DNA from 3 places in the Streptomyces sp. NPDC037013 genome. Region 1 is predicted to be linked to each of the others. Evidence: predicted binding sites of a transcription regulator. Region 1 holds the regulator's gene; each other region holds the start of a gene.
The links. Region 1 encodes HrcA, which represses chaperone genes, less so after heat shock. Its sites were predicted from a motif close to TTNGCACTCNGNNNNNCNGAGTGCNAA; they were not measured.

Region 2: groL (chaperonin GroEL) is a predicted target of HrcA. The motif match lies at 6,647-6,673, and genes of this name have one in related genera.
Region 3: groES (co-chaperone GroES) is a predicted target of HrcA. The motif match lies at 2,509-2,535, and genes of this name have one in related genera.

What each region holds. Positions count from the first base shown of each region.
Region 1 is NZ_JBVJRV010000003.1:498,419-505,962, reverse strand. It holds gene ACZ7DY_RS12190 (DUF3097 domain-containing protein) at 28-843, opposite strand; gene ACZ7DY_RS12185 (MBL fold metallo-hydrolase) at 879-1,613, opposite strand; gene hrcA (heat-inducible transcriptional repressor HrcA) at 1,828-2,844, shown strand; gene dnaJ (molecular chaperone DnaJ) at 2,845-3,984, shown strand; gene ACZ7DY_RS12170 (nitronate monooxygenase) at 4,275-5,348, shown strand; gene ACZ7DY_RS12165 (16S rRNA (uracil(1498)-N(3))-methyltransferase) at 5,345-6,085, shown strand; gene ACZ7DY_RS12160 (VOC family protein) at 6,107-6,499, shown strand; gene ACZ7DY_RS12155 (hypothetical protein) at 6,603-7,184, shown strand; gene ACZ7DY_RS12150 (S41 family peptidase) at 7,267-7,544, shown strand, end outside.
Region 2 is NZ_JBVJRV010000007.1:475,549-483,092, forward strand. It holds gene ACZ7DY_RS27540 (DUF397 domain-containing protein) at 1-90, shown strand, start outside; gene ACZ7DY_RS27545 (esterase/lipase family protein) at 3,482-4,786, shown strand; gene groL (chaperonin GroEL) at 4,893-6,518, opposite strand; gene ACZ7DY_RS27555 (cold-shock protein) at 6,827-7,030, opposite strand; gene ACZ7DY_RS27560 (MoaD/ThiS family protein) at 7,450-7,544, opposite strand, start outside.
Region 3 is NZ_JBVJRV010000002.1:253,028-260,571, reverse strand. It holds gene ACZ7DY_RS06385 (SDR family NAD(P)-dependent oxidoreductase) at 1-15, shown strand, start outside; gene groL (chaperonin GroEL) at 287-1,915, opposite strand; gene groES (co-chaperone GroES) at 2,055-2,363, opposite strand; gene ACZ7DY_RS06370 (polysaccharide deacetylase family protein) at 2,929-3,846, opposite strand; gene ACZ7DY_RS06365 (class I SAM-dependent methyltransferase) at 3,930-5,174, shown strand; gene ACZ7DY_RS06360 (RNA polymerase sigma factor) at 5,203-6,420, opposite strand; gene ACZ7DY_RS06355 (YciI family protein) at 6,564-6,920, opposite strand; gene ACZ7DY_RS06350 (class I SAM-dependent methyltransferase) at 7,080-7,544, shown strand, end outside.

The DNA.
Region 1 (7,544 bases):
CGGGGGAGCCCCCCGCCCCCCCGGGGCTCAGGGGAGGGTGATGAAGTCGATTAGTTCTTCTACGCGGCCCAGGAGCGCCGGCTCCAGGTCCTTGTAGCTGCGCACCGAGCCCAGGATCCGCTGCCACGCGGCCCCCGTGTTCTCCGGCCAGCCCAGCGCCGCGCAGACCCCCTTCTTCCAGTCCTGGCCCCGCGGCACCCGTGGCCAGGAGGCGATGCCGACCGAGGACGGCTTCACCGCCTCCCACACGTCGATGTAGGGGTGGCCCACCACCAGCGCGTGGTCGCTGGTGACCGACGCGGCGATGCGGGACTCCTTGGAGCCGGGGACCAGGTGGTCCACGAGGACGCCGAGCCGTGCGTCGGGGCCGGGGGCGAATTCGGCGACGATCGCGGGGAGGTCGTCGATGCCCTCCAGGTACTCGACGACGACGCCCTCGACGCGCAGGTCGTCGCCCCAGACCCGTTCGACGAGTTCGGCGTCGTGGCGGCCCTCCACGTAGATGCGGCCCGCGCGGGCGACCCTGGCGCGCGCGTTCGGGACGGCCACGGAGCCGGACGCGGTGCGCGACGGGCGTACCGGGGCCTGGGCCGTGGGGCGGACCAGCGTGACCGGCCTGCCCTCCAGGAGGAAGCCGCGCGGCTCCATCGGGAAGACGCGGTGCTTGCCGAAGCGGTCCTCCAGCGTCACCGTCGGGCCCTGCGCCGTCTTCTCGCAGCGGATCACCGCCCCGCAGAACCCCGTGCTCAGCTCCTCGACCACGAGGCCGGCGTCGGCCGCCACCTCGGGCACGGGCTTGGGCTTCTTCCAGGGAGGCGTGAGATCGGCGGAGTACTGGCGCATTCTGCCGACGATAGGAAGAGCGGACCCGCTCGTCCTCACGACACGCCGAAGCGGGCCGCCAGTGTGGCGCGTTGTGCGCGGACGAAGGCCGCGTCGACCGCCGCGCCGTGCCCCGGCACGTACACCGCGTCCTCGCCGCCCAGTTCCAGGAGCCGGTCGAGCGCCGCCGGCCAGTGCCGGGGTGCCGCGTCCTCGCCGGCCTGCGGTTCGCCGGACTCCTCGACCAGGTCGCCGCAGAAGACGACTTCCCGCCCGCCGTCGGTGCCCGGCACAAGGACCACCAGGTCGTGGGCGGAGTGCCCGGGTCCGATGTTGGCGAGCAGGACCTGCGGGCCGCCGAGGTCCAGCGTCCACTCCCCGCACACCGCGTGGTGCGGATGGACCAGGAGGTCGGCAGCCTCGGCCGCCGCGTCCGCGTCGAGGCCGTGCCGTACCGCGTCCGCCCGCAACTCCTCGCGGCCGTGTGTGAGGACCGTCTCGATGCCCACCGCGCCGTACACCTGCACGCCCGCGAAGGCCGGCGCCCCGAGGACGTGGTCGAAGTGCGGGTGTGTCAGCGCGAGGTGCGTCACACGGCGGGCGCCGCCCATGATCGTGCGGGCCCGGGTGCGCAGGGCCGCGCCCTCGGCCAGGCTCGACCCCGCGTCGATCATGAGGGCGGCCTCGTCGCCGACGACGAGCCCCACCGTGCAGTCCCAGACGGGCAGTCGGCACCGTCCCACGCGCGGGGCGAGCCGTTCCCAGCCCGCCGCTTCCCATCCCGGCGTCACGTCCATACGGTGACGCTATCCGTACGGGCGGTGTCCGGCAGCCGCTGCCCGGCGCTCCGGCACGACACAGGAGGGTCCGCCCTTGCCGGGCCCGTACCCGGCGGCCGTACACTGACCTCTGGAAAGGCTGGCACTCGCCCTCGGTGAGTGCCAGGCGGGGGCTCGGGGGAAGCCGGGGCCCGTCGCGAACGACGGACAGCTGGAGGTGTGCGCGATGCTCAGTGAACGCAGGCTCGAAGTGCTGCGCGCCATCGTCCACGACTATGTCGGGACGGAGGAGCCGGTCGGATCGAAGGCGCTCACCGAGCGGCACCGCCTGGGGGTCTCCCCGGCCACCGTCCGCAACGACATGGCCGCGCTGGAGGAGGAGGGGTTCATCGCCCAGCCCCACACCAGCGCCGGGCGCATCCCGACGGACAAGGGCTACCGGCTCTTCGTCGACAAGCTCGCCGGCGTCAAGCCGATGACGGCGCCCGAGCGTCGGGCCATCCAGAACTTCCTCGACGGCGCCGTCGACCTCGACGACGTGGTGGGGCGCACGGTGCGGCTGCTCGCGCAGCTGACGCGGCAGGTCGCCGTCGTGCAGTACCCCTCGCTGACGCGGTCGACGGTGCGGCACGTGGAGCTGCTCTCGCTGGCTCCCGCGCGGCTGATGCTCGTACTGATCACGGACACCGGGCGGGTCGAGCAGCGCATGATCGACTGCCCGGCGCCGTTCGGCGAGAGCGCGCTCGCGGATCTGCGGGCGCGGCTCAACAGCCGGGTCGCGGGCCGCCGCTTCACGGACGTGCCGCAGCTGGTGCAGGACCTGCCGGAGGCCTTCGAGACCGAGGACCGCGGCACCGTCTCGACGGTCCTCGCGACCCTCCTCGAGACGCTGGTCGAGGAGACCGAGGAGCGGCTGATGATCGGCGGCACCGCCAATCTCACCCGCTTCGGACATGACTTTCCCCTCACCATCCGGCCCGTCCTCGAGGCCCTCGAGGAGCAGGTCGTACTCCTCAAGTTGCTTGGCGAGGTGCAGGATTCGGGCATGGCCGTACGGATCGGTCACGAGAACGCCCATGAGGGACTCAGCTCTACGTCCGTGGTCTCGGTCGGCTACGGTTCGGGCAGCGAGGCAGTAGCCAAGCTCGGCGTGGTCGGACCGACCCGCATGGACTATCCGGGAACGATGGGAGCAGTACGCGCAGTGGCACGTTACGTCGGACAGATCCTGGCGGAGTCGTAAGTGGCCACGGACTACTACGCCGTACTCGGCGTGCGCCGCGACGCTTCCCAGGACGAGATCAAGAAGGCCTTCCGGAGGCTGGCGCGTGAGCTTCACCCGGACGTGAATCCGGATCCGAAGACTCAGGAGCGCTTCAAGGAGATCAACGCCGCGTACGAGGTGTTGTCGGACCCGCAGAAGAAGCAGGTCTACGACCTCGGCGGCGACCCGCTGTCCCAGGCGGGCGGCGGCGGAGGCGCGGGTGGCTTCGGCGCCGGCGGCTTCGGCAACTTCTCCGACATCATGGACGCGTTCTTCGGGACGGCGTCGCAGCGCGGGCCGCGCTCGCGCACGCGCCGCGGCCAGGACGCCATGATCCGTCTGGAGATCGACCTCGAAGAGGCGGCCTTCGGGACCACCAAGGACCTCCAGGTCGACACGGCGGTCGTCTGTACGACCTGCAGCGGTGAAGGTGCCGCGCCGGGGACGTCCGCCCAGACGTGTGACATGTGCCGCGGTCGCGGTGAGGTGTCGCAGGTCACGCGGTCCTTCCTCGGTCAGGTCATGACGTCGCGGCCGTGCCCGCAGTGTCAGGGCTTCGGGACCGTCGTCCCGACGCCGTGCCCCGAGTGCGCCGGTGACGGCCGCATCCGGTCGCGGCGGACGCTCACCGTGAAGATCCCCGCCGGTGTCGACAACGGCACCCGCATCCAGCTCGCGGGCGAGGGCGAGGTCGGCCCCGGCGGCGGCCCCGCCGGCGACCTGTACGTCGAGATCCACGAGCTGCCGCATGCGGTCTTCCAGCGGCGCGGCGACGATCTGCACTGCACCGTCACCATTCCGATGACGGCGGCGGCGCTCGGCACGAAGGTGCCGCTGGAGACGTTGGACGGCCTGGAGGAGATCGACATCCGGCCGGGCACGCAGTCCGGTCAGTCGGTGCCGCTGCACGGCCGTGGCGTCACGCATCTGCGGGGCGGCGGCCGCGGCGACCTCATCGTGCACGTCGAGGTGCTCACGCCGACCAAGCTCGACGCCGAGCAGGAGCGGGTGCTGCGGGAGCTGGCGCAGCTGCGGGGCGAGGAGCGGCCCACGGGGCAGTTCCAGCCGGGGCAGCAGGGGTTGTTCTCCCGCCTCAAGGACGCGTTCAACGGGCGGTAGCGCCTTGAGCGGTGACTTCGGCCCCCGGCGACGGTTCGTTCCGCTGCCGGGGGCTTCGTCGTCCTCCGCGGGTGCGTGGGGGCTGGTCGCGCAGTTCCCCGCGCCCCTAAAGACAACCGTCCCGCGCCCCTAAAGGGGCCGCGCAGCGGCCTTCAGGGGCGCGGGGAACTGCGCGAGCAACCCGGGACGGCCCGCAGCCGCCGGTGGGTGACCGCGGCAGACGGGGCGGCGCACGCCCGGTGCGGGGTGCGCGATTCGGTGCGGGGTGAGGCGCGTGGCACGATGCGTGCATGAGCTCCGCACTGACCGATCTCTGCCGCCATCCGATCGTGCAGGCCCCCATGGCGGGTGGGGCCTCCGGTCCGCAGTTGGCCGCGGCCGTCGCCGAGGCCGGCGGGCTCGGGTTCCTCGCCGCCGGGTACAAGACCGCCGACGGGATGTACCAGGAGATCAAACAGCTGCGCGGGCTGACCTCACGGCCGTTCGGCGTCAACCTCTTCATGCCGCAGCCCGAGTACGCCGACGCCGCCGCCGTCGAGGTCTACCGCAGCCAGCTCGCCGGCGAGGCGACCTGGTACGAGACGCAGCTCGGCGACCCGGACAGCGGGCGCGACGACGGGTACGACGCCAAGCTCGCGATCCTGCTCGACGACCCGGTGCCGCTCGTCTCCTTCACCTTCGGCTGTCCCACCCGCGACGTCCTCGACGCCTTCGCGCGCGTCGGTACCCTGACCGTCGTCACCGTCACCACGGCCGAGGAGGCCCAGACCGCCCAGTGGGCCGGCGCGGACGCCGTCTGCGTGCAGGGCGTCGAGGCGGGCGGCCACCAGGGGACGCACAAGGACAACCCCGAGGCCGACGGTGCCGGGATCGGGCTGCTCTCCCTGATCACGCAGGTCCGCGAGACCGCGCAGATCCCGCTGGTCGCCGCCGGCGGGCTGATGCGGGGCGCGCAGATCGCCGCCGTCCTCGCGGCCGGCGCGGAGGCGGCGCAGCTCGGCACCGCGTTCCTGGTCACCCCTGAGTCGGGCGCCAACCCCCTGCACAAGCAGGCCATGACCAATCCGCTCTTCGTGCGGACCGAGCTGACCCGGGCGTTCTCCGGCCGCCCCGCGCGCGGCCTCGTCAACCGCTTCATGCGGGAGCACGGCCCGTACGCCCCCGCCGCCTACCCCCAGGTCCACCACCTCACCAGCGGTCTGCGCAAGGCCGCGGCGAAGGCCGGTGACGCGCAGGCCATGGCGCTCTGGGCCGGACAGGGCCACCGGCTCGCCAGGGAGCTGCCCGCCGGACAGCTGGTGGAGGTGCTCGCGGCCGAACTGGCCGAGGCGAAGGCCGCGTTGACGGAAGGCGGTGCCGCGTGACCGCCCCCGTCTTCGTCGTCCATGACTTCACCGCGGGCGGCGACGGACGCCTCGTGCTGGACGGGCCCGAGGGCCGGCACGCCGTCTCCGTGAAGCGGCTGCGCGCCGGTGAGGACGTCGTCCTGACCGACGGCGCCGGCCGCTGGGCGCCGGGCGTGGTCGCCGCCACCGAGGGCAAGGACAGGCTGGTCCTGGAGCTGGGCCCGGTGGCCGAGGAGGCCCCGCAGTCGCCCCGTATCACCGTCGTGCAGGCCCTGCCCAAGGGCGACCGCGGCGAGCTGGCCGTGGAGACCATGACGGAGACCGGCGTCGACGCCGTCGTCCCGTGGACCGCCTCGCGCTGCATCACGCAGTGGAAGGGCGAGCGCGGTCTCAAGGCGCTCGCCAAGTGGCGGGCGACCGCGCGTGAGGCGGGCAAGCAGTCGCGCCGCGTCCGCTTCCCGGAGGTCGCCGACGCCGCGTCGACCAAGCAGGTCGCCGCCCTCCTCGCGGACGCCGACTTCGCGGCCGTCCTGCACGAGGAGGGCAGCGAACCGCTGGCCACGGCGGACCTTCCGGCCGCCGGGCACATCGTGCTGGTGGTCGGCCCCGAAGGGGGCGTCGCCCCGGACGAGCTGGCGGCCTTCGCGGCGGCCGGCGCCAAACCGTACCGGCTCGGGCGCAGTGTGCTGCGCACCTCGACGGCCGGGACGGCGGCGACCGCGCTGCTGCTCGGGCGCACGGGCCGCTGGTCGTGACCGAACCCTCTGGAGGCTGTCGTGGAACTCGCCCAAGTCCGGCTGCTCGTCACGGACTTCACCGCCTGCTACCGCTTCTACGGTGAAGTGCTGGGCCTGAAGCCCCAGTCGGGCGCCGAGGAAGGGCCGTACGAGAAGTTCAGCCCGGCCGCCGGTTCCGCGGGCATCGCGCTGCAGGACCGGGCGATGATGGCCGGACTCCTCGGCGAGCTGGCCGATGAGGCGACCGGGCACCGCTCGCTTGTGGTGCTGCGGGTCGACGACCTGGACGCGTACTGCGCGCAGATCGTGGGACGCGGCGCCGTCCTCGCACACGGGCCCGCCCCCCTCACCGACCGCATGCGGGTGGCCCACCTCAAGGACCCCGAGGGGAACGTGGTGGAGCTCCAGGAGTGGCTGCTGCTCCGCGGCTGACCTCCCCGCCCGCGCGCCCGGGCCCGCGGATTCCCGGACGTACGGGGGCACATGGCCGCAAGCGGTCTATCGCACCGGCGCGTGCGGTGGCACTCTGCCGCCCATGGGGGCATCAAGGCGATTGCGCGGCCGGGGCGCGGCGGCCCGGCGTCCTGCTCTGCTGTACGCCGTCGGGCTGGCCGGCGCCGCCGTGCTCGGCGTCGCCGCGTGCGATCCGGTGGACGGCGGGCTGAACACCTCCGCGGTGGCGCTCACCACCGACCAGGTCGGGACCAGGGCGCTGGAGCGGCAGCACGCCGACGTGGCGTGGCTCAGCTGCACCGCCCGCTTCCGGGCCAAGGCCACCCCGCGCGACGGGAACGGGTCCGGGCGGTCCGGGGCGGCGGTCGACGTGGACTGCCGGGGCGAGACCGACGGCGGCAAGGACATCACCATCAAGGGCACCGTGCGCTCCCTCGTCGACGGGGACTGCGTGCGCGGCAACCTCAGGGCCACGGTGGACGGCAGGCAGCGGTTCCGCGTCGACGTCCTCGGCGACTGCGGGGGCGGCAAGCCGTCCGGCCCGCCCACCTCCCACCGGCCGCCGCCCTCCCACGGGCAGCCCGCCCCCACCGCCACCGTCACCGTGACCGTCACCGCGGACCCGCCGCCCCAGCCGACCTGCACCTGCCTGCCCGGCAAATGAGACGGCGGCGCGTCCGGGCGGCCCCCGGGCAAGTGATCCGAACCGCTCCCGGGCCGCCCGGCGCCTGCCTAGGCTGGTCGCCGTGACAGAGGCAGCGCACTGTGCGTATCTCCGGTTCCCGCACGTCCACGGCGAGTTGACCGTCTTCACGGCCGAGGACGACGTCTGGGCCGCGCCCCTCGACGGTGGCCGCGCCTGGCGGATCAGCGCCGACAACATGCCCGTGAGCCACCCGCGCATCTCCCCGGACGGCACCACCGTCGCCTGGACCTCCACCCGCGACGGAGCCCCCGAGGTGCACGTCGCACCACTCGACGGCGGCCCGTCCCGGCGCCTGACGTACTGGGGCAACCCGAAGAC
Region 2 (7,544 bases), on a different contig from region 1:
GTCCGGGACTCCAAGAACCCCACAGGCCCGAACGTCGTATTCGGAGCCGCAACCTGGTCCGCATTCATCACAACCATCAAGCACACCTGACCACACTCACCCAACCCAGTCCGCCGACGCACAACTCATCCGCACTCGGCGCCGGGTGCGGCCTGGCTCATCGTGGGCGGGCGTCAGGGTCGTGGCGAGGGAAGGCGGCACCTTCGGCGGGCCAGGGTCTTCGAAGGTGACCGGGGCCGCCCGGGTTTTGCGTGAGTGTGGCGGTTCCGGGCCGGGAGTAAAGGGCGCCCTGCGGGCGTCGGCTCCGCCGATTCCGCTGCGCTCCACCCTTGACTCCCGTCCCTCCACCGCAGCTTCACCTTCGACCCGGACGGCCAGAAATGAGGCGGCGGGCTTGGCTGGTGGGGTCATCGGCTTTCGCTGCCGGGTGCGGACCGGTCCATCGTGGGCGAGGGCCACGGTCGGGGCTCGGCCGACCAGGCGGCTTTGCTGCTCGGGCCATCACCTGTCATCGCCGGGTGCGGACCGGCTCATCGTGGGCGGCTGCCACGGTGCGGGCTCGGTTGACCGGGCGGCTTGACGTGCCGGGTCATCGGCTCTCATCGCCGGGTGCGGCCCGGTCCATCGTGGGTGGCGGCCAGGGCCAGGGCTCGGTCGGGTCCGTCGGCCTCGCGGCTTGGCGAGCCGGGGGCTTCGGTGGCGGGGGGTGAGCGGTGAGACGGATGGGGCTCCCCTGCGGGCCACCCCCAGCCCACATTTCGGTCATTTGGGTCTCGTGAGGGGTGGAGTGCAGGGAAGTCTCAGCGGGAGGGCCTGATTCGTGGGGTGTCGGGGAGACTTTCCTGCGATGGGGCCCAGGAGCGGCCTTGCGGGCTCGCTCCAGAGCGCCCCGACGGCCCCCGGCGCGCGAGGCCCGGAAGGCCCCGAGCCCCAAAGCCGCGATCGGCCCAAGGCACCCCACTGCCCGAGCCCCCGGCCCTACACCCGACGACGAGACCCCACAACCTGAGCGCCAACCGGGGCGCACCCACGACCGACCGGGCCGCACCCGGCACCGAAAGGTGCACGGCCCGAGCGGTCAGCCGCATCGCGCGCGACGACGCAAGCTCGCCCGACCACGCGGCCTCCCCGCTCGGACCATCAGCCTTCGTCACCGGGTGCGGACCGGCTCATCGTGGGCGGGGGTCAGGGTGAGGCGCTCGGCCAGTCGAGCGGCTTCACCGCACGGGCCATCATCTTTCATCGCCGAGTGCGGACCGGCTCATCGCGTGCGGGCGCCACGGTGCGGGCTCGGCCAGCGGACCGGCCTGGCCACTCGGGTCATCACCTTTCATCGCCGGTGCGGACCGGCTCATTGTTGGCCGCTGCCACGGTGCGGGCTCGGTTGACCGGGCGGCTTGGCGTGCCGGGTCATCAGCTCTCGCCGCCGAGTGCGACGCGGCTCACGGGATGGCGTGGCCGCTCGGGGCCGTGCGCCATTCGGTGCCGGCTGCGGTCCGGTCTGTCGTGGGCGAGCCCCGGTCGGTGCTCAGCTCGTGAGGTCTCGCCGCCGGGTGCGGGCCCGGGCTCGGTCAGCGGCGCGCGCATCGGGTCGACTGCGGCGCAGGGGTGCGGCTGCCTTCCGGGCATCGCGCGCGGGAAGCCATGCGGGCGCGCTGGACCAGGTCCGCACGGCTTCCGGCCCGATCGCAGGAAAGTCTCCCCGACACCCCACCAATTAGGCCCTCCCCCTGAGACTTCCCTGCACTCCACCCCTCGCGAGATGCAAATGCTCGAAATGCGGGCCGGAGATGGCGCCTCAGAACGCACCACCCGACACACCCCCACCCCACACCACCCAAGCCACCAGCACCACAGCCCAGGGCCACCGACCCGCGAGGCCAGCGCCCCGACGATGGCGGCGACGCACGATGGACCGGCCCGCACCCGGCGATGAAAGGTGATGGCCCGCGCAGCGAAGCCGCCTGGTCGACCGAGCCCGCACCGTGGCCTTCGCCCACGATGGGCCGGTCGGCACCCGGCGATGAAAGGTGATGGCCTGAGCAGCGAAGCCGCCCGACTGACCGAGCCCGCACCGTGGCCTTCGCCCACGATGAGCCGGTCGGCACCCGGCAACGAAAGCCGATGACCCCATCAGCGAAGCCGCCCGGCTGGCCCAGCTCGCACCGTGGCCCTCGCCCACGATGGACCGGACCGCACCCGGCAGCGAAAGCCGATGACCCCACCAGCCAAGCCCGCCGCCTCACCCCTGGCCGTCCGGGTCGAAGGTGAAGCTGCGGTGGAGGGACGGGAGTCAAGGGTGGAGCGCAGCGGAATCGGCGGAGCCGACGCCCGCAGGGCGCCCTTTACTCCCGGCCCGGAACCGCCACACTCACGCAAAACCCGGGCGGCCCCGGCCACCTTCGAAGACCCCGGCCCGCCGAAGGCGCCGCCCTCCCCCGCCACGCACCGTGGCGGCCACCCACGATGGACCGGACCGCACCCGGGGACGAAAGGTGATGACCCGAGCGGCGAGGCCGCGTGGCGGGGCAAGCCCACACGGTGGCCTCCGCCCACCATGGACCGGTCCGCACCCGGCGATGAGAGCCGATGACCCGGCACGCCAAGCCACCCCGCTGGCTGAGCCCGCGTCGTGGCGTCCGCACACGATGAGCCGGACCGCACCCGGCAACGAAAGCCGATGGCCCGAGCAGCGAAGCCGCCCGGCTGGCCCAGCTCGCACCGTGGCCCTCGCCCACGATGGACCGGACCGCACCCGGCGATGAGAGCCGATGACCCCACCAGCCAAGCCCGCCGCCTCGCCCCTAGCCGTCCGGGTCGAAGGTCAAGCTGCGGTGGAGGGACGGGAGTCAAGGGTGGAGCGCAGCGGAATCGGCGCAGCCGACGCCCGCAGGGCGCCCTTTACTCCCGGCCCGGAACCGCCACACTCACGCAAAACCCGGGCGGCCCCGGCCACCTTCGAAGACCCCGGCCCGCCGAAGGCGCCGGCCCTCCCGCGCCACGACCCTGAGGGCCACCCACGATGAGCCGGGCCGCACTCGGCACCGAAGCCGATGGCCCGACACCCCCACCGGTCCATACCTCCGCGTTGGGAATCAAGTAGTCCGGCGCCTCGCCCCCGCCCCGGGGCCGGGTGCCTTCGCGACATAGTTCCGTGGTTCTGCCCTCGGTCATCTGCCCTGCGCCGGCGTCGAGTTGGCCGACGCGCCGTCACCCGTAACCGTGCTCCCGGTGAGGCCTCGCCGACAGTCCTGGCCAGGCGGGCGTGCCACCTCCCTCCCCATCCGTAACGGCCGAACTCGCCCTGTCCGAAAGTCCCCGCGCAACCCGCCGGAGCGGGCGCCCCCTCTATCCGGCGGCTACCCGACGTACCAAAGATGGCACCGCACGTGACCGGTACGGCAGCGGCCACGTCCCGTACCCGTAACGCCCACAGCCGACCCGCACACCCAACCCCGCGCACCCGGAGGAGCCCACCCTCATGGTCAAGCCCACCGACCCCCGCCAGGAATCCAACGAACCCCAGGAATCCAACGAGCCCCACCAATCCCCCGAACCCCACGACCCCCATATCGCCGAAGCCTTCGGAGGCGCCGCCCGTGTCATCCTCGCGCCCGGGTCCAAGCAGGCCAGGGAGCGGCCGGGTGAGGCCCCTGCGGCCGATGACGAGTGGGCGCTGCCCCACGGCAGGGCCTGGGTGTACCTCGCCGACGCCGGACGAGGGCTGACCCGGCCCGTCATCCTCGGCGACGGGTTCAGCAGCGGGCCCAGTGAGCTGGACTTCTCCTGGGAGATCCTGGAGCGCGGCCCGTACCCGTTCATCAGCGCGCTGCGCCGGCGCGGGTACGACGTCATCCTGCTCGGCTACGACGAGCGCAGCGCCTCCATCCTGGACAACGCCGAGGTCGCGCGCGGCGCGATCCTGGAGGCCATCGCCCGGCGCCGGGGCGAGCACCCCCTCACCGTCGGCGGCTTCAGCATGGGCGGCCTCGTCACCCGTTACGCGCTCGCCAAGATGGAGCACGAAGGCATCAACCACCAGACGGCCCTGTACTTCTCGTACGACAGCCCGCACCGCGGCGCGTGGGTCCCCATCGCCCTGCAGTCGTTCGCGCACTACATCCGCCGGCTCAACGCCGCCTTCTCGGACCAGATGAACAGCCCCGCCGCCCGGCAGCTCCTGTGGCAGCACATCGCCGAGTGGGACGCCACGCCGGAGACCGACAAGGAGCGGCTGGAGTTCCTCGCCGAGCTGGAACGGGTCGGCTCCTGGCCCACGCAGCCCCGCAAGATCGGCGTCGCCAACGGCGTGCGCACCGGCGAGGGCAACGGCATCCGCGGCGGCGAGAAGGCCTTCCACGGCAAGGGCCTCGCCATCACCGGCACCCGCCTGCACACGCAGAGCGCCGGCGAGAGCCAACTCGTCGCCCAGTTGCGGGTGGTGACGCTGCGCAAGCCGCGCATCCGCACCTCCGGCCTGCCCGAGATGGACGGCGCCCCGGGCGGCACGCTGGAGGGGTTCGGCATCCTCGCCGACGAGCTGGACAAGATCCCGGCGATCATCGGGCTCGGCTCCGAGGCGGACATCCGCGAGCACTGCTTCGTACCGGTGGTCAGCGCGATCGCGCTGCGCGACATCGACACGCACGAGAAGCTGTACGGCCCGGTCACGGCGTCGGCGGAGGAGGAGAGCGAACTCGACGAGTTCCTCTGCGCCTCCCGGAACGAGGGCCACACCCTGGCCACCGAGGAACTCTGCGCCTGGATCCTGGACCGGTTGCCGTAGGGACCTCACCTAGGACGGACGAGAAACGCCCGAGGGCGGTACCCCTTCCCAAGAAGAAAGGGGTACCGCCCTCGGAACCTGAGGACAGTGATCAACCAGAGGTCGATCAGAAGTCCATGTCACCGCCCGGCATGCCGCCGCCGGCCGGGGCGGCGCCCGCCTTCTCCGGCTTGTCGGCGATGACGGCCTCGGTGGTGAGGAACAGCGCGGCGATGGAGGCGGCGTTCTGCAGGGCGGAACGCGTCACCTTCGCCGGGTCGAGGATGCCCTCGGCGATCATGTCGACGTACTCACCGGTCGCGGCGTTGAGGCCGTGGCCGACGGTGAGGTTGCGCACCTTCTCGACGACGACGCCACCCTCGAGGCCGGCGTTGACGGCGATCTGCTTCAGCGGGGCCTCCAGGGCCAGCTTCACAGCGGCGGCACCGGTGGCCTCGTCGCCCTCGAGCTCGAGCTTCTCGAAGACCTGGGAGGCCTGGAGCAGGGCCACGCCACCACCGGCGACGATGCCCTCTTCGACGGCCGCCTTCGCGTTGCGGACGGCGTCCTCGATGCGGTGCTTGCGCTCCTTGAGCTCGACCTCGGTGGCCGCGCCCGCCTTGATGACGGCCACGCCGCCGGCGAGCTTGGCGAGGCGCTCCTGGAGCTTCTCGCGGTCGTAGTCCGAGTCGCTGTTCTCGATCTCGGCGCGGATCTGGTTGACGCGGCCCTGGACCTGGTCGCTGTCACCGGCACCGTCGACGATGGTCGTCTCGTCCTTGGTGATGACGACCTTGCGGGCGCGGCCGAGCAGGTCGAGACCGGCGTTCTCCAGCTTGAGGCCGACCTCCTCGGAGATGACGGTGCCACCGGTGAGGATGGCGATGTCGCCGAGCATGGCCTTGCGGCGGTCACCGAAGCCCGGGGCCTTGACGGCGACGGACTTGAAGGTGCCACGGATCTTGTTGACGACGAGCGTGGACAGCGCCTCGCCCTCGACGTCCTCCGCGATGATCAGCAGCGGCTTGCCCGACTGCATGACCTTCTCCAGCAGCGGAAGGAGGTCCTTCACGTTGGAGATCTTGGAGTTGACGATCAGGATGTACGGGTCGTCGAGCGACGCCTCCATACGCTCCATGTCGGTGGCGAAGTACGCCGAGATGTAGCCCTTGTCGAAGCGCATGCCCTCGGTGAGCTCGAGCTCGAGACCGAAGGTCTGCGACTCCTCGACGGTGATGACGCCTTCCTTGCCGACCTTGTCCATCGCCTCGGCGATGAGCTCGCCGATCTGGGTGTCGGCGGCGGAGATGGAGGCCGTCGAAGCGATCTGCTCCTTGGTCTCGACATCCTTGGCCTGCTCGAGCAGGGCGCCGGAGACGGCCTCGACGGCCTTCTCGATGCCGCGCTTGAGGGCCATCGGGTTGGCGCCGGCGGCCACGTTGCGGAGGCCCTCGCGGACCAGGGCCTGGGCCAGGACGGTCGCGGTCGTCGTGCCGTCACCGGCGACGTCGTCCGTCTTCTTCGCGACCTCCTTGACCAGCTCGGCGCCGATCTTCTCGTACGGGTCCTCGAGCTCGATCTCCTTGGCGATGGAGACACCATCGTTGGTGATCGTGGGGGCGCCCCACTTCTTCTCGAGGACGACGTTGCGACCCTTGGGGCCCAGGGTCACCTTGACGGCGTCGGCGAGCTGGTTCATGCCGCGCTCGAGGCCGCGCCGTGCCTCCTCGTCGAACGCGATGATCTTGGCCATGTGAAGTGGTCCTCCCGGACGGGGTGGAAACGCAAACGGACCGTGCCCGCGCCCGCGACGGACGGCCTGCGCACCGTGTGGTTCCTTGCCCCACCCGGCGCGCGGGCCTCGCTGACCCGATCCAAGTTCTGTCACTCTCACTCGTAGAGTGCTAAGCCCAATGATTAGCACTCGACCCCTGCGAGTGCAAGCGCCTCTCATGGATCCGGGCCGACGCCCGGGGTGCCCCCGGCGCACACGAGGGGCCCGTACCCCTGGTGGGATACGAGCCCCTCGCGATGCTTGCTTCGGTGGTCGGTCGCGCCGAGCTAGACGGCGAGCTTGACCATGTCCGCCTGCGGACCCTTCTGGCCCTGCGAGATCTCGAACTCGACTCGCTGACCTTCTTCAAGGGTGCGGTACCCGTCCATCTGGATCGCGCTGTAGTGGACGAAAACATCCGCACCACCGTCGACCGCGATGAAGCCGTACCCCTTCTCCGCGTTGAACCACTTGACGGTGCCCTGAGCCATGCCTAACTCCCCTATTACTGGCCCTTGCACAGGACCGCACTTCGCGGACCCGGGTCAGACCTCACCCCCCACTGATTGGGGGTGTGCGCCGGAACGCGTCGACCGCCGCTGAATGTATCTGTCCAACTGCCGTCTGCAACAGGTCAATCGGACGAGAATTCTGGGCGGGCCCGATCGGTAATATGCGGAGAATTTGCCGGAATTCAGGGCAAGTCGGGCCGGGCAAAAGCCGCATAGGGCTGAAATGGGCGGCGCGCATTGGCTGCTTCTTGTCGGCTCCGCGCCGACTTCGTATATGCGCTCGGCACAAACGGCGGAGCACGCTTCCCAACTGTACCGCGCTCAACCATGCAGAATTGCCCCCTCCGTTTCTCTCGCGGAGGGGGCAATTCAGATAACGCAGGGTACTTGCGGAAAGGTCAGCCGCCGGCGACGGCCGGAATGATCGAGACGCCCGCGCCGTCCGGGGTGGCGGTCTCCAGGCCCTGCTCGAAACGGACGTCGTCGTCGTTGA
Region 3 (7,544 bases), on a different contig from region 1:
TACGGGCCGCGGTAGGCCTGCGGGGCCTTCTGGGTGGGAGCGTCTGCGGGGTTCCTCGCCGCTGCCGGCTGCGGGTCGCCGTCGGCTGGTCGCGCAGTTCCCCGCGCCCCTGAGGACGACTTCGGCGAGCGCCCCGTAAGGGGCGCGGGGAACTGCGCGAGGACGGACCACGGCCCGCAGCCGGCGACGGACGGGCTTCGGCAGACGCATCCCCGAAAAGGGCCGAGGCCCGGCTCCCCGAAAAGGGAGCCGGGCCTCGGTCACCGGTCAAGCCGAGCGCAGCGGGTCAGTGCGAGTGACCGTGGCCGTGGCCGTGGCCGGCGTCGGCCTCTTCCTCGGCCGGCTTCTCGACGACCAGGGTCTCGGTCGTGAGGAGCAGCGACGCGATGGACGCGGCGTTCTCCAGCGCGGAGCGGGTGACCTTGACCGGGTCGATGACGCCGGCCTTGACCAGGTCGCCGTACTCGCCGGTCGCGGCGTTGAAGCCGAAGCCCTTGTCGAGCTCGGCGACCTTCGAGGTGATGACGTAACCCTCGAGGCCGGCGTTCTCGGCGATCCAGCGCAGCGGCTCGACGGCGGCGCGGCGGACGACGGCGACACCGGTGGCCTCGTCGCCCTCCTTGCCGAGGTTGCCCTCGAGGACCTTCACGGCGTGGACGAGCGCGGAGCCACCACCGGAGACGATGCCCTCCTCGACCGCGGCGCGGGTCGCGGAGATGGCGTCCTCCAGACGGTGCTTCTTCTCCTTCAGCTCCACCTCGGTGGCGGCGCCGACCTTGATGACGCACACGCCGCCGGCCAGCTTCGCGAGGCGCTCCTGGAGCTTCTCGCGGTCCCAGTCGGAGTCCGTGGCCTCGATCTCGGCCTTGATCTGGGCGACACGGCCCTCGACGTCGGCCTTGTTGCCGCCGCCGTCGACGATCGTGGTGTCGTCCTTGGTGATGGTGACGCGGCGGGCGGTGCCGAGCACGTCGAGGCCGACCTGGTCGAGCTTGAGGCCGACCTCCTCGGCGATGACGGTGGCGCCCGTGAGGGTGGCCATGTCGCCGAGCATCGCCTTGCGGCGGTCGCCGAAGCCGGGGGCCTTCACCGCGACGGCGTTGAAGGTGCCGCGGATCTTGTTCACGACCAGGGTCGACAGGGCCTCGCCCTCGACGTCCTCGGCGATGATCAGGAGCGGCTTCGAGGAGTTGGCCTGGATGACCTTCTCGAGCAGCGGCAGGAGGTCCTGGATGGAGGAGATCTTGCCCTGGTGGATCAGGATGTACGGGTCGTCGAGGACGGCCTCCATACGCTCCTGGTCGGAGACCATGTACGGCGAGAGGTAGCCCTTGTCGAAGGCCATGCCCTCGGTGAAGTCGAGCTCGAGGCCGAAGGTGTTGGACTCCTCGACGGTGATGACACCGTCCTTGCCGACCTTGTCCATCGCCTCGGCGATGAGCTCGCCGACCTGCGGGTCCTGCGCCGAGAGACCGGCGACGGCCGCGATGTCGGCCTTGTCGTCGATCGGGCGGGCGGTGGCGAGGAGCTCCTGGGAGACGGCCGCGACGGCGGCGTCGATGCCCTTCTTCAGGGCGGCCGGGGAGGCGCCGGCGGCGACGTTGCGCAGGCCTTCCTTGACCAGGGCCTGGGCGAGCACGGTGGCGGTGGTGGTGCCGTCACCCGCGATGTCGTTGGTCTTGGTCGCCACCTCCTTCACCAGCTGGGCGCCGAGGTTCTCGTACGGGTCCTCGACCTCGACCTCACGGGCGATGGTGACGCCGTCGTTGGTGATGGTCGGGGCGCCGAACTTCTTGTCGATGACGACGTTGCGGCCGCGGGGGCCGATCGTCACCTTGACGGTGTCGGCAAGCTTGTTGACGCCGCGCTCAAGGGCGCGACGGGCGTCCTCGTCGAACTTCAGGATCTTCGCCATGGGAGCGATTCAGCCCTCTCGAAAACTCAGGGGGGTCCGGGGGAGCCCCCGGAACGTTCAGCAACGAACTACGCCCCTCGCCGCCCGGCATCAGCGGGGTGACCAGGGGCGCAGCTCAGAAAAGCAAATGCTGGGTGAATTACTTCTCGACGATCGCGAGCACGTCGCGGGCCGAGAGGACGAGGTACTCGTCGCCGTTGTACTTCACCTCGGTGCCGCCGTACTTGCTGTACAGCACGACATCGCCGACCTTCACGTCGAGCGGCAGGCGCTCGCCGTTCTCGAAACGCCCCGGGCCCACGGCGAGGACAGCGCCCTCCTGGGGCTTCTCCTTCGCGGTGTCCGGAATGACCAGGCCGGAGGCCGTGGTCTGCTCGGCGTCGAGCGGCTGGACCACAATGCGGTCCTCGAGCGGCTTGATGGCAACCTTGGAGCTGGCGGTCGTCACGATCCGGTCTCCCCCTTCGGAGATCTCACGGGGTTAAGAGTCTGAGTGTGGCGACCAGGTGGATCCGTCGTCGCGGGTGCCGGACCTGCCCGTCGCTGTTGGCACTCTCCAATGGGGAGTGCCAGAAGTGAGACTAGGACGGGGATTAGCACTCGGTCAAGCGGAGTGCCAATCGGCTGCGCCGGGCTTCAGCGGATGTTCGTGCCCCTGGGGCGGGGCGGCGGCGCTTTTTCCCTGTCGGGGCAACGGTTCTCTGCGTCTTTGGGTTCCCTGGCGGCGATTCGTGGGGGCCCCGGTTCTTGTTGCTCGGCACCGGGGGCTGTGCCCACCCGTTCCGCCCAGCGGAACGCCTGCCCACAGCGGGGGGCGCCAGGGGCCGCTGTGGAGCGGAGGATGCCGGGCGGGGTTGGGGTGCGGTGGTGCGGGGGGACCTTTTGGGCTGCCTTTCTGCCCAGGCGTTCGATCGGGTCCACCGATTCGGCGCAACCGGTGAGCAGTGCGGGCGCGAGCACTCCGCACAGCAGGGCCCCGGCGAGGAGGCGGCGGTTCGCTCGCGCCCGCGGGGTCACAGGTAGTCCTCCAGCCTGGCCACCGCGTACCCCCGGTCCGTGACCGTCTTCATGACGCGGCGGACCATGTCGGGCATCGTGCCCTTCCAGTCCTCACGCCCCCGGAAGTGCGTGAGGATGATGTCGCCGGGGTGCAGGTCCTTGTCCCACTCGCGCCACTCCATGTGGTCGGTGAAGGCCTCGGACGCCCACAGCGGCACCGCCTTGATGCCGCAGGACCTGGCGGCGCGCAGCGTGTCCCGGTTGTAGTTGCCGTACGGCGGGCGGAAGAGCTCGGGCCGCTTGCCGTAGTGCTTCTGGATGGTGTCCTGCATGCCGCAGATCTCGCGGCGCTGCCCCTCGTACGAGAGTCCGGGCAGGTAGCGGTGGTTGAGGGTGTGGTTGTTCAGGGTGACGCCGCGGTCCTGCATCTTCTTGAAGTACCCGTAGTCCTCCTTGACCAGGTAGTCGCTGAGGAAGGCGGTGTACGGCAGCCGGAGCTCGCTCATCATCTTCAGCAGCCGCGGGTCCTTCTCGGCGCCGTCGTCGATGGTCAGGAAGACGACCTTGTCCTTGGTGGGGACGGTCGTGAAGACGGGCGGCAGGCTCGACTGGCCCTCGACCTCGAACCCCTTGCGGGTGGTGATCCGCGGCTTGGCCGCGGGCGGCGGGGGCGCGGCGAGCGGGGTCTTGGCCAGCCCCCAGCGCTTGGCCGCCACGGCGCGTGCGGCCTGGACCGCGCCGAGTCTCTGGGCGTAGGAGTCCAGGGCGCGGGCGGGCGGGGCCTTGAGCGGCTGCTGGCCGTGGGCGGGCCGGGTGCCGTCGGCGGAGGCGCAGCCCGATGCGATGGCCGAGGCGGCCAGGACGGCCACCGCGGCGCGCGCCCGGTTCTTCCGTCTTCTGGCGTATTCTTCTTTTTGTCGTACTAGTTGCATGCCGCCGGATCCTCGCAGCTCAAGGTCGTGCCAGGGGCCCGACACCGCCGCCCGGCCGTGCACCATCCACCGACTGGCCCACAATGGGGCAGGTGAACGACCCGAACACGCCGAGCGGCCCCGAGTCCGACCTCGGCGATCCCCTCGCCGCCTTCGCCGCCCTGCGCACCCCCCGGGGCACGGCCCTGCTCGACGAGGTGCGGGACGTCGAGCCCGCACAGGAGCTCGCCGCCGCCACCCGGCTGCGCCGCACCCACCCGGCGCCCCTGGTCTCTGCCGCCCTCGCCCAGGCACGGCTGCGCCGGCGTGCCGCGGCGAAGTTCGGCGCCGGGGACGCGGCCCGGATGTTCTTCACCCCCGACGGCGTGGAGCAGTCCACCCGCTCCTCCGTCGCCACGCACCGCGCCGAGCGCTTCAAGGCCCTCGGCGTCCGTTCGCTCGCCGACCTGTGCTGCGGCATCGGCGGCGACGCCATCGCCCTTGCGCGGGCCGGGATCTCCGTGCTCGCCGTCGACCGCTCCCCGCTGACCTGCGCCGTCGCCCGCGCCAACGCCGAGGCCCTCGGCCTCGCCGAGCTGATCGAGGTCCGGGAGGCCGATGTCACCGAGGTGGACACCTCGGCGTACGACGCGGTCTTCGTGGACCCGGCGCGCCGCTCCTCCGGCCGGGGCCGCATCTTCGACCCGGAGTCCTACTCCCCGCCCCTGTCCTGGGCGGTCGGCGCGGCGCTCGCGGCCCCGCGCGCCGCCCTGAAGATCGCCCCCGGCATCCCCCACGAGGCGGTCCCCGCCGAGGCCGCGGCCGAGTGGATCTCGGACGGCGGCGACGTCAAGGAGGCCGTGCTGTGGTTCGGCACGGATGACTCCGCCTCGCACCGCGCGACGCTCCTGCCCGGTGGCGCCTCCCTGTGGTCACCGCTCGACACGATGCTGCCCGACCCCGAAGTGCGTCCCGTCGGGCGTTACTTGTACGAGCCGGACGGCGCCGTCATCCGCGCGCACCTGGTCGCCGAGGTCGCGGCCCGGGTCGGCGGCGGACTGATCGACGAGACCATCGCGTACGTCACCTCCGACGCCCTGCACGAGACCCCGTACGCCACCGCCTACGAGATCACCGACCGGATCCCCTTCAACCTGAAGAAGTTGAAGGCGCTGCTGCGGGAGCGCGAGGTCGGCGTCCTCACCGTCAAGAAGCGCGGCTCGGCCGTCGAGCCCGAGGAGCTGCGGCGCAAGGTGAAGCCCCGCGGCCGGAACGCCGCGACGGTCTTCCTGACCCGGGTGGCGGGCGCGCCGACGATGCTGATCGGGCGCCCGGCCGCGCGGAGCTGACCGCGCCCCGGCCGGGCCGCCGCGGCGCTCAGAGCCGGCAGGTGGCCGCCCGCGCGAGGAGCAGCTCCCGCTCCCTGCCGTTGCGCGCCAGCGCCGCCGCCCGCTCGAATTCGGCGCACGCCTCGGCCGTCCTGCCCAGCCGCTCCAGCAGGTCGCCCCGCACGCTGGGCAGCAAGTGGTAGTCCCGCAGCGCCGGTTCGGCGGCGAGCGCGTCGACCAGGAAGAGGCCCGGCTCGGGCCCCTGCGCCATCGAGACCGCCACCGCGCGGTTCAGCTCGACCACCGGGGAGGGGGTGCGGGCGGCGAGCAGGCCGTAGAGGACGGCGATCTGCTGCCAGTCGGTCTCCTCGTAGGTGTGGGCCCTGGCGTGGCAGGCGGCGATCGCGGCCTGCAGGGCGTAGGGGCCGAACGCGCCGGAGGAGTCCGCCGTGCTCCTGGCCCGGGCGAGGGCCGCGTAACCGCGCCGGATCAGCAGCCGGTTCCAGCGGGCCCGGTTCTGGTCCTTGAGCAGCACCGGCTCGCCGGACGGGCCGGTGCGCGCCGCGGAGCGCGACGCCTGCAGTTCCAGGAGCGCGGCGAGGCCGTGCACCTCGGACTCCCTGGGCATGAGGCCGGCGAGCACCCGGGCCAGGCGCAGGGCGTCCTCGCACAGGGCCGGGCGCAGCCAGTCGTCGCCCGATGAGGCGGCGTACCCCTCGTTGAAGATGAGGTAGATGACCTCGAGGACGGAGCCGAGGCGGGCCTCGCGGTCCTGGCCGGTGGGGACCTCGAAGGCGACGTCCTTGGTGGCGAGGATGCGCTTGGCCCGCACGATGCGCTGCGCCACGGCCGGTTCGGCGGCGAGGACGGCGCGGGCGATCTCCGCAGTGGTCAGGCCGCCCAGCAGCCGCAGGGTGAGCGCCACGCGGGCCTCGGCGGAGAGCAGCGGGTGGCAGGCGGTGAAGACGAGGCGCAGCAGGTCGTCGTCGATGCCGTCGGGGTCGGCGGGTTCGTCCGCGTGGAGCTGGGCGGTCTCCAGGTCGCGGCCGGCCTCCGCAAGCTTGGCGGCGTACCGCTCGCGGCGGCGCACCAGGTCGATGGCGCGGCGCTTGGCGGTGGTCATGAGCCAGGCGCCCGGGTTCTCCGGGACGCCCTGCTCCGGCCACTGTTCGAGGGCTGCCACCAGGGCGTCCTGCGCCAGCTCCTCGGCGATGCCGACATCTCGTACGATCCGCGTGACGCCGGCGATGATGCGCGGCGACTCCATGCGGAAGACGGTCTCCACGGTGGGGCGGGGCTGCCGCTCCGGTGACGTGCGGCGGGGGTGCTCCGGCGGATGGCTCACGGCCACCCATCAGAACACCCCGGCGCAGCGGCCGCAAAGGCAGGGAGGTGACCCGCCGGTAGGGCTCAGCCCTCCTCGATCTCCCGGACCTCCGCGGTGATCGTCCAGTACTCCTCGTGGGTCTTCAGGAACCTCTTGGTCCACTCGACCGCCTCGGCCATGTCCTTCGCCTGGCAGACCGAGTAGCCGCCGATGACCTCCTTGGTCTCGGTGAACGGCCCGTCGGTGACGGACAGCTCACCCTTGTCCCAGGTCACCCGGGTGCCTTCGGAGGTCGGGCGCAGCCCCGCGGTGTCGAGCATCACCCCGGCCCTGGTGATCTCTTCGAGCAGGGCGCCCATGCGCTCCTGCAGCTCGGGGCTGGGGCCGCCCTCGGGGACGTTGTTCTCGTCGATGCGGATCATCGTCAGGTAGCGCGGCATGGTGGTCTCCCATCGGGTGGCGGCGGGGCTTCTTCCCGCCTCTCACCCCTGCGTCGAACGGGAGACGCCCGTTTCGACATCGTCGCCGAGATTCTTCGAGGTTTCTTTCCGGCACACGGTGCTGCCCCTCGTCCGGGCGGCCGTGCCAGGCTCGCCCGCATGCCCTTCGACCACAACGACCACTACCACCGCCTGCTCCTGCGGCACCTGCCGCAGGAGGGCCGCACCGCCCTCGACGTGGGCTGCGGCACCGGCCGCTTCGCCCGCCGCCTCGCGGCCCGCGGTTACGAGGTCGACGCGCTCGACCCGTCGGCGGAGGTCATCGCCGAGGCCGTCGCCGCGGCGCGGCGCCACGGGCCCGGTGGCTGCGCCCCGCGCTTTCGGCGGGCGGACGTCACCGAGGAGGAGCTGCCCCGTGGCCACTACGACGTGATCACCTGTCTGGCGAGCCTGCACCACATGCCGTTCGCCACGCTCACCCGCCTGCGCGAGGCCCTCGCCCCCGGCGGCGTCCTGCTCGTCCTCGGCTGTTACGCCGGGACGACCTGGTGGGACGTGGTGGCGTCCCCCGCCAATGCGGTGGCCCGGCTGACGGTGTACGCGGCGGAACGGCTGCGCGGCACG